One region of the Castellaniella hirudinis genome, then DNA from elsewhere that is predicted to be linked to it. Evidence: predicted binding sites of a transcription regulator. Region 1 holds the regulator's gene; each other region holds the start of a gene.
What was found. Region 1 encodes sigma-54, which starts transcription at its own class of promoters, with help from an activator protein. Its sites were predicted from a motif close to TGGCANGNAANCTGCTTT; they were not measured.
Positions count from the first base shown of each region.

Region 1 (5,097 bases):
ACAGGGCGCGCAGGGTGGTGTGCTCCAGGCCGGCCCAGGTCAGGCCCAGGGACTTCACCAGGCGGTTGGTGGTGCCGTCGTCCTGGTTCGCCAGGGCGGTGTTGGTGGTTTCGTCCAGGCTCGAACTGACGTGGTAGTAGCGCAGGCCGGCGGTCAGCTTGAAATCCCGGGCGAAGGCCCATTCGTCCTGGGTGAACAGCGAGGCCGTCTGGATCGAGGCGCGGGTGTGCGTGGGACTGGTCGTGGTGGTCCTGACCGTCGATCCGGCCGGCGGCGGGAAGGGCACTTTGATGGCGAGATCCGTGATGCTGTTCTTGCGGGTGTCCAGGTCGTCCATCAGGTACTGCGCGCCGACGATCGTGTAATGGTCGGGATGCAGGGCCAGGTCGATCTGCGCGGTGCCGCCGTAGTTCAGGTTGCGGTCGTCCGAGGTGGCGCGGTTCTTCATGTTCATGGATGCCGTCGGCTGCACCTCGACCCGGTTCTCGAACAGCCGGTCCACGGTCTGGTGGTAGGCGTCCACATGGATCTTGCGCACGATCGGGCTCAGGTCTCTGGCGTCGTAGTACAGGCCGACCTTGCGCAGGTCGCGCTTGGGCAGTTCGATCCCGAAATCGCGGATCGGGTCCTGCAGGTAGTCCGGATCCGTCCAGCTGTCCGTGCTCAGGATGTGCTGCTCGGCCTTCAGCGCCAGGTAATGGTTGCGGTTCTGGCCGAAGGCATAGCCCAGGTGCAGGGAAACATCGCTGTCGCGGTAGCTGGAGCCGTCCAGTTGCCCGGTCTGCGTGTAGATGCCGTTGGGCACCTTGCGGTCATGGTGGCGGTCGGCGCTGCCCGACAGGCGGTAGTCGAAATCCCCCACGGTGCCGGACACGGCGGCCCAGCCTTGCCAGCCGCGTGTGCCGGAATAGTAGCTGACACCCGTTTCGAGCTGGATGGGCTTGGGCGCGCCGCGCTTGGTGATGATGTTGACCACGCCGCCGATGGCCTTGGCGCCGTACAGCACCGACGCCGGTCCGCGTATCACGTCGATGCGCTCGACGTTGGCCGGGTCCACCAGGATGGGCGTGCCGTAGTCGCTGTGGTCGGTGATTTCCTGGCCGTCCACCAGGATGGTCACGCGGTGCGAGGATTCGCCCCGGATGCGCAGGCGCTGCATGCCCGGCGCGGATGCGTCGACGACCTCGACGCCGGGCACGTCGCGCACCAGGTCGGCGATGCTCCTGGGCGCCTGGCGCTCGAGCTGCTCCTGATCGACGACCGAGACCGAGGCCGGGTTGTTCATGACGGAGGTTTCGGTGCGCGTGCCCGTCACGGTGATGGTGTCGAGCCAGGTGGCGTGCTGTGCGCCGGTTTCCTGCGCGCAGGCTACGCCTGCCGCCAGCGGCAGGCTGAAGGCCAGCGCCAGTGCGCGCATGCCGACGCGCGGCGCGGCGGATGCTTCTCCCCGGCCCATGATTGCATGGTTCATTTTGTAGGTTCCCTGTGTGAATCAATGACAGGGCGGGCAGGGTGTGCTCATGGCTCTTGGCGGAAATGAGGAAACCGGACGGCGCAGGTCGTCCGGATGGCGAGCCACACTATAGAGAATGCAATTGCATCAATCAATGATTATGATAATAATTCTTATATGCAATTGATATGACGCAAGAAAACGGCGCGCGAGGCGGAGGTTTGGGAGAGGGGCGCCGGGCAGCTCGCACGCGGTGACGCGATCGCCTGGCGCGGCAACGGTCGAACCCGGGTGGACATACCGCGCGGGGCGCGTCACTGTCGCCGGCGGGCGTTTTCCAGGACGGCGAGCTGTTCGGCTGCGCGGTGGAGGCGGGCGGCGCGGCCGGCGGCCAGTTCGTCCCGGGTTTGCATCAGGTCACCCACGCGCAGGGGCTCGTCGCGGGTCTGCCAGGCCCACAGCAGCACGTCCAGCGAGGGCTTGGACAACTGGTCGGCCAGTTGCTGGAACGAGGCGGGATCGACGGGCCGCAGGCGCGCGCGCGCCAGGATCGCGCGCACGGCCAGCCACGTCAGGTAGGCCAGCAATAGAGAGCAGAGCGTGACCAGCGCGCCCCAGAAGTAGGGGTTGTAGCGCTGCAGCAGGGCGGTGGCTTCCGCCCCCATGATGCGGTTTCCGGCATAATCAATGCCGTTGCCGAACGCCAGCAGCCGGTTCAGCGCGTCATACCAGATCAGGACGACCACCACGACCAGCGCGGCCGACAGGATCCTGGACGTGGCGGTGAGCTTGAGCAGGATCCTGCGCAGCAAGGCGTGGTCCCGACGGCTGGAAGATTCGTTTCGTTCTGGGTTCATGACCGTATTTTAGATTGAACAGGCCCTAGATTGAACATGCGCGCGCAACCCTCCCTGGAACTGGGCCAGCATCAGCACCTGACGCTGACGCCGCAGTTGCGCCAGGCGCTGGCCCTGTTGCAATGCTCGTCCCAGGAGCTGGATCAGGAGATCGCCCAGGCGCTGGCCGATAACCCGCTGCTCGAAGTCGTCGAACCGGAACCGGAATCGGCGGCCCAGGCCGAGCGGCTGGACCGTCTGTGGTCGCAGCCCGCGCGCGCCGCCTTGCCCGACGATCTGCCCGAGCCGGGCCAGCCGCTCAGCCTGATCGACCATCTGCTGCAACAGTTGCACGCCACCCGTGCGACGGAGCGCGACTGCCTGCTGGTGATCCGGCTGATGGGCGAACTGGACGAGCGCGGCTACCTGGAATTCGAGCCGGCGGCATTGACCGCCGGCCTGCCGCCGGAACTGGAAGTCGAGGACGATGAATGGCGCACGGCGCTGCGCCTGTTGCAGTCCTTTGATCCCGCCGGGGTGGGCGCGCGCGACTTGCCCGAATGCCTGCGGCTGCAACTGCGGGCGCGCGCCGACGAATGGCCCGCAGACGTGCTGGCCTGCGCCTTGCGGCTGACGGACCATCTGGAGGACCTGGGCGCGGGCCGCTGGGGGCGCTTGTGCGAGACGCTGGCTTGCGACCGCGCGCTGCTGGACGCCGCCCATCGGGCCTTGCGCTGCCTGGACCCCCGTCCGGCAGGCGCCTGGCAGACCGACCCCATCCATTATGTGGTGCCCGACGTGCTGTTCCACCGCGCGGCAGACGGCTGGCGGGTCAGCCTCAATCCCGCCGTCGAACCCCGCGTGCGCTTGAATCCCGAACTGGCGGACGGCCTGGCGGGGCAGGACCTGTCGCCTGATCTGCGGGATCGGGTGCGTCAGGCGCGCAGCCTGATCCACAATCTGGACCAGCGTCGTCAGACGATCCTGCGAGTGGCGGAAATCATCGCGCAGCACCAGCAGGCCTTCCTGGAATCCGGCGTCGGGGCGCTGCGGCCGCTGACGCTGCGCGAGGTCGCCCAGGCGCTGGACCTGCATGAGTCGACGATTTCGCGCGCCACGCGCCTGAAGTACGCGCAGACCCCTTGGGGCGTGCACGAACTGAAATTCTTTTTCGGCACGGTGGTGCAGACCCGCTCGGGCGAGGAGACCTCGGCGCTGGCGGTGCAGGCGCTGATGCGCGCGATGCTGGCATCGGAGCCGGCCGGCAAACCCCTGTCCGACATGCGGCTGGCGCAACTGCTGGCCGATCAGGACGTGGTGATTGCCCGGCGTACCGTGGCCAAGTACCGCGAAGCCATGGGGGTGCCGCCGGCCAGCATGCGCAAGGCGCGAGGTTGAGGCCCCTCTGCACCGGTGTGCCCGGGTCCGGTAAAACTCGGTATCATCCTGTTTTCAGCCGCCCGTTTCCCCATGTGGAATCGTCCGCCATCCTCTGCAAGCCCTGCCGCCGGCCCGTTGCTCCAGCACTGGCAGGCCGAGGCCGTGCGCCTGCGGGAAGCGCACTGGGGGCCGCTGGAAGACCGTGCCGCCTGCCAGGCCGCCCTGCGCCTGCCGGCGGATCTCCAGGACCGCATCCTGGCGCGCGCCGCCTGGCTGGCCGAACACGGCGAATTGCATGACCGTCTGGTTCAATGGTCCATCGGCGCCCGCTGGGCGCTGGCCGCTCTGTGGCTGTGCGCCTGTCTGGCGGGCATCGGCACGGCCGCCGCCGTGCTGGGCCAGGGACAGGTCAATCTGGCGCTGGCCTTGCTGGGGCTGCTGGGCCTGCATGCGCTCACTTTCCTGATCTGGCTGGCCAGTTGGCTGCCGGGCCTGCCCGACTCGACTGCCTTGTCGCGTCTGTGGCTCTGGCTGACGCGGCGGCTGGTCCGGGGGCCGGACGCCGCCCTGGCGGCCCAGGCCTTCCTGTCTTTGCTGGGCCGGGCGCGGGCCTGGAAGACCGCCATCGGGCTGATCAGCCACGGGGCCTGGACGGCCGCCTTTCTGGGGGCGTTGCCCACGCTGCTCCTGCTCCTGAGCGCGCGCCGCTACACCTTCCATTGGGAAACCACGCTGTTGTCGCCGGACGCCTTTGTCGGCGCGACCCGGGCGCTGGGCGCTCTGCCCGGGCTGCTGGGCTTTCCGGCGCCGGGCGACGCCCAGATCGCCGCCAGCCTGGGGCCGCAGCCGCTGGCCGCCGGCGTCCAGGCCGACTGGTCCCTGTGGCTGATCGGCTGCGTCGTCGTCTGGGGGCTGCTGCCCAGGCTGCTGGCCCTGTTCGCCTGCGTGGTGCACCTGCGGCAACGCCTGGCCGGGCTGACCGTCGATCCGGGCCTGCCGGGCTGGCTGGACCTGCGCGAACGCCTGCTGCCCACCCATGCCAATCTGGGCATCGACCGGCCCGCGCCCGCGCCCGGCGGCGCGGCCGGACCCGTCGCGCCGGTCGTCGCGGTCGACGGCCGGGCGGCGGTCCTGGCTTACGAATTGGGGCCTGATCTGGCCTGGCCTCTGGAAGGACTGCCGGCCGATGTCGTGGACCTGGGCCGCTGCGACAGCCGCGCGGACCGCGCCCGCATCCGCGCGCTGCTGGGCGCGCCGCCCGCGCATCTGCTGTTCGTCTGCGACGCGCGTCTGACGCCGGATCGGGGCGCCGCCGCCTGGCTGGACGAACTGCGCCGGTCCTGCCCTGACCTGCGCGCCCTGTGCCTGGGCGGCACGCCGCCCCGTTTGCAGGCCTGGCAGGACATTCTGTCGCAACAGGCCGTCGCC
Region 1 covers NZ_JBHSDY010000007.1:174,153-179,249, reverse strand. Annotated here, with positions in the region: gene ACFO0J_RS12425 (TonB-dependent receptor plug domain-containing protein) at 1-1,471, opposite strand, end outside; gene ACFO0J_RS12420 (hypothetical protein) at 1,768-2,310, opposite strand; gene rpoN (RNA polymerase factor sigma-54) at 2,347-3,687, shown strand; gene ACFO0J_RS12410 (DUF2868 domain-containing protein) at 3,805-5,097, shown strand, end outside.

Region 2 (5,097 bases), on a different contig from region 1:
TGATGTCCCTGCATGGCCGGCCGGCCTTGATCGGCATCATGTTCGACATCACCGAGCGCAAGCGCGCCGAGGCCTCGGCGCGGCGGGCCGCCCTGGTGTACGCCCACACCAGCGAAGGCATGGTGGTCACGGATGCCGACGGCGTCATCCAGGACGTCAATCCGGCTTTTACGGCGGTGACCGGCTACAGCGCCGACGACGTGGTCGGGCAGACCATGAATGTGCTCAGCTCCGGGCGCCACGACGAGGATTTCTACCGGGTGATGTGGGCCAGGCTGCAGGACACCGGCCGCTGGAGCGGCGATATCCATAACCGGCGCAAGTCGGGAGAGGAATACGTCGAACGCCTGTCGATCAATACGTCCTATAACGCGGACGGCAGCGTCAATTGCCGGATCGGCCTGTTTTCCGACGTGACCGAAAAGCGCCGCCGCGAGGCCTCGATCTGGCATCAGGCGCATCACGACCACCTGACCCAGTTGCCCAACCGCCAGATGTTCGAGGAAAACCTGCGGCTCAGTATCGAACAGGCCCGGCTGGGCGGGACGTCGTTCGCGGTGATCTTCCTGGATCTGGACCTGTTCAAGGACGTCAACGACACCCTGGGCCACGAGGCGGGCGACCAGTTGTTGCGCCTGGTGGGCCGGCGGCTGACCGAGTGCGTGCGCAGTTCCGACCTGGTGGCGCGGCTGGGCGGTGATGAATTCACCCTCCTCGTCCGGGACATTGAAGATCCGGACGACATCTTTCCCGTGGCGGACAAAATCCTGGATTCTCTGTCCCAGCCCTTTGCGCTGGGACAGCAGACCGTGCAGATTTCCGCCAGCATGGGCGCGGCCTTCCATCCCCGTGACGGCGGCAGCGACAGCGAGCTGTTGCGGGCCGCGGATCTGGCCATGTACGCCGCCAAGGAACAGGGCCGCAATCACTTCCGCGTCTATGCCGCCGAGATGCGCGAATCCGTTCAGGTCCGCCAGGGGGAGTTCGCCAGGGGACCTGATCCGGCTTCGGCCCCGGCTCAGTCGGGGTAGGCGGTTTCGCCGTGCGTCGCGGCGTCCAGGCCCTGGCGTTCCTCGTCGGGCGCGGCCCGCAGCCCCATCAGGCGATCGACCAGCAGGGCGCAGATCGCCGCGCTGGCGGCGGCCCACGCCAGGCTGACCAGCACGGCTTCGGCCTGCAGCCAGGTTTGATGCAGCAGCGCGCCCAGGCCCGCCGGGCCGGGGCCGCCCAGCGAGGCGGAATAGAAGACGCCTGTCAGCAGGGCGCCGACGATGCCGCCCACGGCATGGATGCCGAACACGTCGAAGGCGTCGTCGATGCCCAGTCTGCGCTTCAGGCCGCCGACCCCGTAGAGGGCGGCCCAGGAGGCGAGCGCACCGATGACGAGCGCCGCGCCCGGCGCGACCAGGCCGGCGGCCGGCGTGATGCCCACCAGCCCGGCAATGGCCCCGGAAGCGGCGCCCAGCAGCGAAGCCCGGCCCTTCAGGAGCCGCTCCGCCGACATCCAGGCCAGCACGCCGCAGACAGCCGCCAGCAAGGTGTTGGCCACGGCCAGGACGGCCTGCTCGTTGGCGGCCAGCGCCGATCCGCCGTTGAAGCCGAACCAGCCGATCCACAGCAGCGCGGCGCCGGTCAGGTTCAGCGGCAGGCTGTGGGGCAGCATGGCTTCCCGACCGTAGCCCAGCCGGGGGCCGACCCAGTAGGCGCCGACCAGGCCGGCCGCGCCGGCGCTGATATGGACGACGGTGCCGCCGGCGAAGTCCAGCGCGCCGCGCAGATGCAGCCAGCCGTCGCCGGCCCAGACCATGTGGGCGATCGGCATATAGCCCAGCGTGAACCACAGGCCGGCGAAGGCCAGTGCCGCGCCAAAGCGGGTGCGTTCGGCCATGCTGCCGGTGATCAGCCCGCAGGTGATGGCTGCGAAGGTCGCCTGGAACAGGGCGAAGAGCAGTTCCGGGATGGTGCCGAGCAAGGGCAGGGCGGCGGCGTCCCCGGGACGGTAGAGGCCGGCCAGCCCCAGGCGCGTCCATCCGCCCAGACCGCCGAAACCTTCGGTGAACACCAGAGAATAGCCATAGGCGAACCACAGGACCGTCACCAGCGCGCAGACGCTCAGCGTCTGCGTCATGACGGACAGCGCATGGCGCTTGCGTGCCAGACCGCCGTAGAACAGGGCCAGGCCCGGCATGCACATCAGCCAGACCAGCAGGGTCGAGGTCAGGGTCCAGACCAGATCACTCTTGTCCATGAGGTGTACTCCTTTGCCAATGGGGGTCAGAGGGCGGCTTCGCCGGTTTCGCCGGTACGGATGCGCACGACGTGTTCAAGGGGGGTGACGAAGATCTTGCCGTCGCCGATCTTGCCGGTGCGGGCGGCCTGGCACAGGCATTCGACGGTCATGTCGACCAGAGCGTCCGGGACGGCGACCTGGATCTGCAGCTTGGGCAGGAAATCGACCTGGTATTCCGCGCCCCGGTAGAGTTCGGTGTGTCCCTTCTGGCGGCCGAATCCCTTGGCCTCCGTGACCGTCATGCCCTGGATGCCGGCGGCCTCCAGTGCGGCGTGGGCTTCTTCCAGCTTGAAGGGCTTGATGAGTGCAGTGACGAGTTTCATGAATGCTCCTTTGCGGTCTGCGTGTATGGAGATTCAAGCAAGAGGCGTGCCAGCTTTTTGGTTAGAGTGAGCCGAAGGCGCGGCGTGGGGAAAACGCACCGCCTCGGTGCGGCCCCGGGCCGGAATGGTGCGGCGGCGTGGCGATTTCACCCTCGGTGACCATGTGGTGTTGTGTCCAGTTGTTGTGCGGGCGGCCGGCCGCCGCAGGCCGGTCCAGATGGTTTTCTCCCTGGGTGCGTGGCCGGCGACCGGTGCCGGATCGGCCTGGGTCTGCGGACATCAGTCATTACATGTCAGGGTTTACCCGCGATCCAGGGCCGCTAGACTTGTAACCAAGCCGGTTGTAACAGACCGGTCCTCGAAAATGATCCGCCACTTCACACAGCGGAATTTTGTATAGGGAAGATCATGAATACGACGCGTAAAACGCTGATTCTGGCCGCCATGGCGGCATCGCTGAGCTTGCTGGCCGCTTGCTCCAAGAGCGATGACGCTTCGGCGCCGCCTCCGGCCGCTCCCGCGCCTTCGACGGCGCCGACTCCGGCTCCCATGCCTCCCGGCTCGCCCGCTCCGCAGGAAGAGCAGAGCGCCCCTGCCGATCAGTCCATGGGGGACAAGATCAAAGAATCGGCCGGCGAGGCCTCGGACAAGGCGGCTGAACTCGGCCATGCCGTGTCCGCCAAGGCCGGTGAACTGGCCCACGAGGCGGGTGATGCCGCCAACAGCGCCCGTGAATCGGTGAAGGAAGGCGCGGCCAAGGCTGATGCCGCCATCCAGGGCGCCGTGGGCAACTCGAACGGCGGTTCCAAGTAAGCAAGGCAGTACCGGCGCGCCGTACCGAGGGATCGGACGGCGCGCCGGCCTGTTCAGGGGCTCTCAAGGCACGGGGCAGAGACTCGGTGCAGCGGGACAAATCCGTCCCGCCCGCCGCCCGTGATTCCGTTCCCGTCGCTATAGTGCGGGAAATGGCCGGGAATCACGCGGGGAGAGCCGATGTCGCTTGCAGTGCTATCCAGCCGGGCCCTGTTCGGGTTGCGGGTCTGGCCTGTGCAGGTCGAGGTCCACGTGGGCAGCGGCCTGCCTGCTTTTTCGATTGTCGGCCTGCCGGGCGCGGGCGTGCGCGAAAGCCGCGAGCGGGTGCGTTCGGCGCTGCTGAGCAGCGGTTTTGAGTTTCCGGCGGGACGGATCACCGCCAATCTGGCGCCGGCCGACTTGCCCAAGGACTCCGGTCGCTTCGATCTGCCGATCGCGTTGGGCGTGTTGCTGGCGTCGGGGCAGGTGGCCGATGCCCGGGGTCTGGCGCCTGACGTGCGGCATTACGTGCTGGCGGGCGAACTGTCGCTGACCGGCAGCATCGTGCCGGCGGATGCCGCGCTGGCGATTGCGCTGTCGGTCGTCCGCGACGACCCGCAGGCCGTGCTGATCATGGCGCCGGCAGCGGCCGGCGCGGCCGCCCGGGTGCCGGGACTGAAGGTGCTGGCGGCCGGAGGCCTGGACGAAGTCGTGGCCCATTTTGCCGGTCAGGCCGGATTGCCCATCGCCACGCCGGCGCGCGACGAACCGGTGGATGAACCCCCCGCGCCCTGCCTGTCCGACGTCCGGGGGCAGGCGGCGGCCCGGCGCGCCCTGGAACTGGCGGCCGCCGGCGGGCATGGCCTGCTGATGAGCGGCTGTCCCGGCGTGGGCAAGAGCATGCTGGCGCGGCGCCTGCCCGGCTTGCTGCCGCCCCTGAGCGCCGAGCAAGCCCTGGAGGTGGCCGCCGTGCACGGGTTGGCCCGGTCCCGGCTCTCCCTGTCCCGGGTGCCGCCGTTCCGCGCCCCGCACCACGGCGCGTCCATGCCGGCGCTGGTGGGCGGGGGCGCCCGTCCCAGGCCCGGAGAAATCAGTCTGGCCCATCATGGTGTGTTGTTCCTGGATGAACTGCCGGAATTCGGCCGCCAGGCCCTGGAGGCGTTGCGCGAGCCCCTGGAGACCGGCTGCGTGACGGTCGCGCGGGCCGCCGGCAGTTGCACGTTTCCCGCCCGTTTTCAGCTCGTGGCGGCGATGAATCCGTGCCCCTGCGGCTGGTTCGGCCATCCTCATCCGCGGCGGGAATGCCGCTGTTCCCGGGAGGCCGTCGCGCGCTATCGGGCGCGGATTTCAGGCCCTTTGCTGGACCGGATCGATCTGCATGTCGGCCTGGGGGCGGAAGCCGCCTGGCTGGACGCGCCGCCGGGCGAGGCCTCGGCCCCGATCCGGGAAAGGGTGCGGGCCGCTCGCGACCGGCAATTGACGCGCCAGGGCTGCCTGAATGCCGATCTGGACGGCGCGGCCCTTGACCGTCACGGCGCGCCGGATGCCGAGGGCCAGGCGCTGCTGCTGCGTGCGGCTGCGGCCTGGGGCTGGTCGGCGCGCGCCGTGCGCCGGGCCCAGCGCGTGGCGCGGACCCTGGCCGACCTGGACGGCGGCGACCGGGTCGAGGCCGTCCACATGGCCCAGGCGATC
Region 2 covers NZ_JBHSDY010000010.1:471,546-476,642, forward strand. Annotated here, with positions in the region: gene ACFO0J_RS15830 (diguanylate cyclase domain-containing protein) at 1-1,031, shown strand, start outside; gene ACFO0J_RS15835 (ammonium transporter) at 1,019-2,248, opposite strand; gene ACFO0J_RS15840 (P-II family nitrogen regulator) at 2,275-2,613, opposite strand; gene ACFO0J_RS15845 (hypothetical protein) at 3,022-3,426, shown strand; gene ACFO0J_RS15850 (YifB family Mg chelatase-like AAA ATPase) at 3,607-5,097, shown strand, end outside.
Region 2: the regulator sigma-54 is predicted to act here: its motif matches at 2,648-2,665, upstream of ACFO0J_RS15840 (P-II family nitrogen regulator).

Region 3 (5,097 bases), on a different contig from region 1:
GCGCTGGGCGCCATGACCGTCAGCCACTGGCAGATGTTTTCCAGTTGGCGGATGTTGCCGGGATAGTCGAAGCGGCGCAGCGCCTGCAGCGCGGCGGCATCGGGCCGGCGCACCGGTACGCCCAGTTCGGCCGCGCTGCGCGCCAGGAAATGCCGCGCCAGGGATTCGATATCCTCGCGGCGCTCCCGCAGGGGCGGCAGGCGCAGGCGGATGACGTTCAGGCGGTGGAACAGATCGGCGCGGAACAGCCCCGCGCGCACGCGTTCTTCCAGCGGCTGGTGAGTCGCCGCCACGATGCGCACGTCCGCCTGGACGGGGCGCGCACCGCCCACCCGGTAGAAAGCGCCTTCGGCCAGCACCCGCAGCAAGCGGGTCTGCAGTTCGGCCGGCATGTCGCCGATCTCGTCCAGAAACAGCGTGCCGCCGTCGGCTTCCTCGAAACGCCCCCGGCGCGACTGGACTGCGCCGGTAAAGGCTCCGCGCTCGTGGCCGAACAGTTCCGCCTCCAGCAGGTCACGCGGAATCGCGGCCGCGTTGACCGCCACGAAGGGGCCGGCGGCGCGGCGGCTGTGCCGATGCAACGCGCGCGCCACCAGTTCCTTGCCGGTTCCGGACTCTCCGGTGATGAGCACGGTGGCGCCGGACTGGGACAGGCGGCCGATGGCGCGAAACACGTCCTGCATGGCCGGCGACTGCGAAGGCGCCATTTCCGCCTCGCCCAGCAAGGGCGCGGCTCCACCCTCGGCAGGCGCCGCCTGGGCCGGGTCGGCAACGGCGTGGGACGGCGCCGACTGGGCGGCGCGGCCGATCAGTTCGACGGCGGCCTGGATGTCGAAGGGCTTGGCCAGATAGTCGAAGGCGCCCTGCTCGAAGGCCGCCACGGTCGTGTCCAGGTCGGTGTAGGCCGTCATCATGATGACGGGCAGGCCCGGCAGGCGCGCGCGCACGGCCGCCAGCACGCTCAGGCCGTCGGGACCCGGCATGCGGATGTCGGACACCAGCACGGCCGGCCGGTTCGCATCCTCCGGCCCCGCCAGCGCGTCGAGCGCGGTCTTCAACGCCACGCCATCGGCAAAGCTGCGCACCGGCCAACCGGCCTTGTCCAGCGCCTTTTCCAGCACCCAGCGCATGCCGGGTTCGTCGTCCAGAATCCAGATCGTGTTCATGCGGCCTCCGGTGTCATGCCAGATCCAGCGGCAGCAGCAGGCGGAATTCGGTGCGCCCGGGCACGGAATCGAATTCCAGCAGGCCGCCCTGCCGCTGCAGACATTCCTGGGCCAGGCTCAGGCCCAGGCCGGTGCCCTGCGCCCGGCCGGTCACCAGGGGGTGGAACAGTTTGTCGCGCAGGGCCTCGGGCACGCCCGGCCCGTTATCGATGACCGTGATCCGCAAGCCCAGGCGGTGCTGCCCGTCCGCCAGCATGGGCTGATGCAGGATGCGGGTGTTCAGGTGCAGCGCGGGCGCGTCCAGGTCGGTCGCCTCGGCCAGCGCCTGGGCGCCATTGCGCACGACGTTCAGCAGCGCCTGCAGCACCTGATCGCGGTCGGCGCGCATGTCCGGCACCGAGGCGTCGTAGTCACGTTCCAGGCGGATGCGTTCGCCGAATTCCAGCCGGATCAGGGCCAGGACCCGCTCGCACAGCTCATGGACATTGAACACGCTGGGCACGGCGGCCGGCTGGCCGGACGAGGCCAGGCGGCTGACCAGCGCGGCCAGCCGATCGGCCTCGGCCACGATCACCTGGGTGTATTCGCGCAGATCGTCGCGCGGCAGTTCCATTTCCAGCAACTGGGCGGCGGCCCGCAGGCCGGCCAGGGGATTGCGGACCTCGTGCGCCAGATTGCGCAGGGTTTCGCGCTGCGCCGCCTGGCTGTCCCGGGCCTGCCGCAGATCGTCCAGGTGACCGCCTTGATGGACGGGGATTTCGATCAGCCAGACCCAGGGCTGGCCCCGCAGCGGCGTCTTCAGGACGCTGTCGCGGCCGTCCAGCCAGGGTTGTGCAGGCTGACCCGCCAGCTGGCGGCGGGACTGGCCCAGCAATTCTTCCGCCGCGCCGTTGGCGTGGCGGATCCGGTGGGACTCGTCCAGCAGCAGGACCGCCGTGCGCAGCAGGTCGAGGCCGGACGTGTCCACCGCGGCCCCCGGCTAGAGGGTGTAGTACATGTCGAATTCGACCGGGTGCGGGGTCACGCGCAGGCGGTCGAGTTCTTGGGCCTTCAGGTCCAGATAGGCGTCCAGCAGATCGTTGCTGAACACCCCGCCGCGTGTCAGGAAATCGCGGTCGCGGTCCAGCGCTTCCAGCGCCTGATCCAGCGACGAGCACACCGTCGGGATCTTGGCGTCTTCTTCCGGCGGCAGATCGTACAGGTTCTTGTCGGCCGGATCGCCTGGGTGGATCTTGTTCTGGACGCCGTCCAGGCCCGCCATCATCAGGGCCGAGAAGGCCAGGTACGGATTGGCCAGGGGATCCGGGAAGCGCGCTTCGACGCGACGCGCCTTGGGATTGCCGACGTAGGGGATGCGGATCGAAGCCGAGCGGTTGCGCGCCGAATACGCGAGCTTGACCGGAGCTTCGTAGTGCGGCACCAGGCGCTTGTAGGAGTTCGTGCCCGGATTGGTGATGGCGTTCAGGGCGCGGGCGTGATGGATGATGCCGCCGATGTAGTACAGGGCGAATTCCGACAGGCCGCCGTAGCCGTTGCCGGCGAACAGGTTCTGGCCGTCCTTCCAGATGGACTGGTGTACGTGCATGCCCGAACCGTTGTCGCCCACCACCGGCTTGGGCATGAAGGTCGCGGTCTTGCCATAGACGTGAGCCACGTTGCGGATCACGTATTTCATGGTCTGGGTCCAGTCGGCGCGCTCGACCAGCGTGCTGAAACGGGTGCCGATTTCCATCTGGCCGCAGTTGCCGACCTCGTGATGGTGGATTTCCACCGGCACGCCCATCTGTTCCATCAACAGGCACATTTCCGAACGCATGTCGGCGAAGGAGTCGACCGGCGGCACGGGCACGTAGCCGCCCTTGACGGCCGGGCGGTAGCCCAGGTTGTTGCCGTTGGAATCATGGGCGTTGGACCAGGCGGCCTCGTCGGACACGATCTTGACGAAGCTGCCGCTCATGTCCGCATTCCAGCTCACGCCGTCGAAGACGAAGAATTCGGGTTCCGGACCGAAATAGGCGGTGTCGCCCAGGCCGCTGGACTTCAGGTAGGCCTCGGCGCGGCGGGCCAGCGAGCGCGGGTCGCGGTCGTAGCCCTTCAGGTCGGACGGCTCGACCACGTCGCAGGTCAGGATGAGCGTGGTTTCCTCGCGGAAGGGGTCCAGGCGGGCCGTCCCGGCATCCGGGACCAGGATCATGTCGGAGGCCTCGATGCCCTTCCAGCCCGGCAGCGACGAGCCGTCGAAGGCGACGCCCGATTCCAGGCGATCCTCGTCCATCTGACTGGCGGGAACGGTCAGGTGGTGCTCCCGGCCCAAGGTGTCGGTAAAACGGCAATCCACGAACGCCACTTCGCGTTCGGCGATCATCTGCACAACGTTTTCAGGGGTGGACATAAAAGCTCCTGCGCCAAGTCATATCGTCAAAGGGTGAGGCTTGGAGCCTCGTGATGATCTATAAGCAATGATCGTGCCAGCTTTTTGGGCCGCGACCGTGGGCTGCGGCAGCCGAAATCACACTCAAAACGCACCATTCAAGTGCATATTTTAGTGCACTGCACGTGAATACGCACCGCTTTGGTGCGATCAGGATAAGAATTCCATCTGCAGTTCATTCAGGAATTGCCAGCCCCGGGGCGTGGCGCACACCCGGTCCAGTCCGGGCTCGAGCAGGCCGCGCTCGACGGCGCGGCGCATGGCCGGCAGGATGGACATCAGCGACAGGCCGGTGCGCTCGATGAACAGCCCGCCCTCGACGCCTTCGCGCAGACGCAGGGCATTGAGCATGAACTCGAAGCCCAGGTCCTCGTGGCTGAGTTCGCGGCGTTCGACCACGTGCCGGCCGGCGCCCTCGGTCGCGAGCCGCATCCAGGCGTCCGGCATCTTCGCCCGCGCCTGGCGCGTGATGCGGTCCTGAAAGGAAATCTTTGAATGCGCCCCGGGACCGATGCCCAGGTAGTCGCCAAAACGCCAGTAGTTCAGGTTGTGCTGGCACGCCTGGTGAGGCCGCGCATAGGCGGAGACCTCGTAGCGGTCGAAACCGGCCGTCTGGATCAATTCCGCCACCCGGTCCTGCATGGCCGCGCCCAGTTCGTCGTCCGGCACCTTGGGCGGATATTTGGCGAAGACCGTATTGGGTTCCAGCGTCAGGTGATACAGCGACAGGTGGCCCGTCTCGAAGGCCAGCGCCTCGCGCACGTCCCGCTCGCACTCGGCCAGAGTCTGCTCCGGCAACGCAAACATCACGTCCAGATTGACCCGATCCACGGCGCGCTGGGCCATTTCGATGGCCGCACGCGCCTGCGCGGCGTCGTGGATGCGGCCCAGGCGGCGCAGCTTGCCATCGTCAAAGCTCTGGATGCCCAGCGAGATCCGGTTCACCCCCGCCTGGGCATAGCCCTGGAAACGGGCGGCCTCGGCCGTGCCCGGATTGGCCTCCAGCGTGATCTCCACATCGGGAGGCAGGTTCAGATAGGCTCGGAACAGGCCGATGATCCGGTCGACCGCCTCGGCCGACAGCAGGCTGGGCGTGCCGCCGCCGAAGAACACCGTCGAAACCGGCCGCCCCCAGATGTCGGGCACCGCCTGCTCCAGATCGGCCTGCAACGCCTGCAGATAGGCTTCTTCGGGCAGTTCGCCGGACCGTTCATGCGAATTGAAGTCGCAGTACGGACATTTGTGCACGCACCAGGGCACGTGCACATACAGCGACAGCGGCGGCAGCGCCGCCAGGCCGGGTTTGCCGCGCACCCCCGGGCGGCCATCGCCCTCGCGCTCAGGCATTGGAACGGGAACCAGCCTCTTCATCGCATACCCCTATGCCTGGCCTCGATCCTGGCCAAATTCGCTGCGCAGCGCCTGCAACAGGCCGCGCAGGGCACGCGCACGATGACTGATCCGGTTTTTCTGTTCCATGGGCAGTTCTGCAGCCGTCAT
Region 3 covers NZ_JBHSDY010000006.1:180,624-185,720, forward strand. Annotated here, with positions in the region: gene ntrC (nitrogen regulation protein NR(I)) at 1-1,166, opposite strand, end outside; gene glnL (nitrogen regulation protein NR(II)) at 1,180-2,133, opposite strand; gene glnA (type I glutamate--ammonia ligase) at 2,146-3,558, opposite strand; gene hemW (radical SAM family heme chaperone HemW) at 3,748-4,944, opposite strand; gene rdgB (RdgB/HAM1 family non-canonical purine NTP pyrophosphatase) at 4,978-5,097, opposite strand, start outside.
Region 3: the regulator sigma-54 is predicted to act here: its motif matches at 3,620-3,637, upstream of glnA (type I glutamate--ammonia ligase).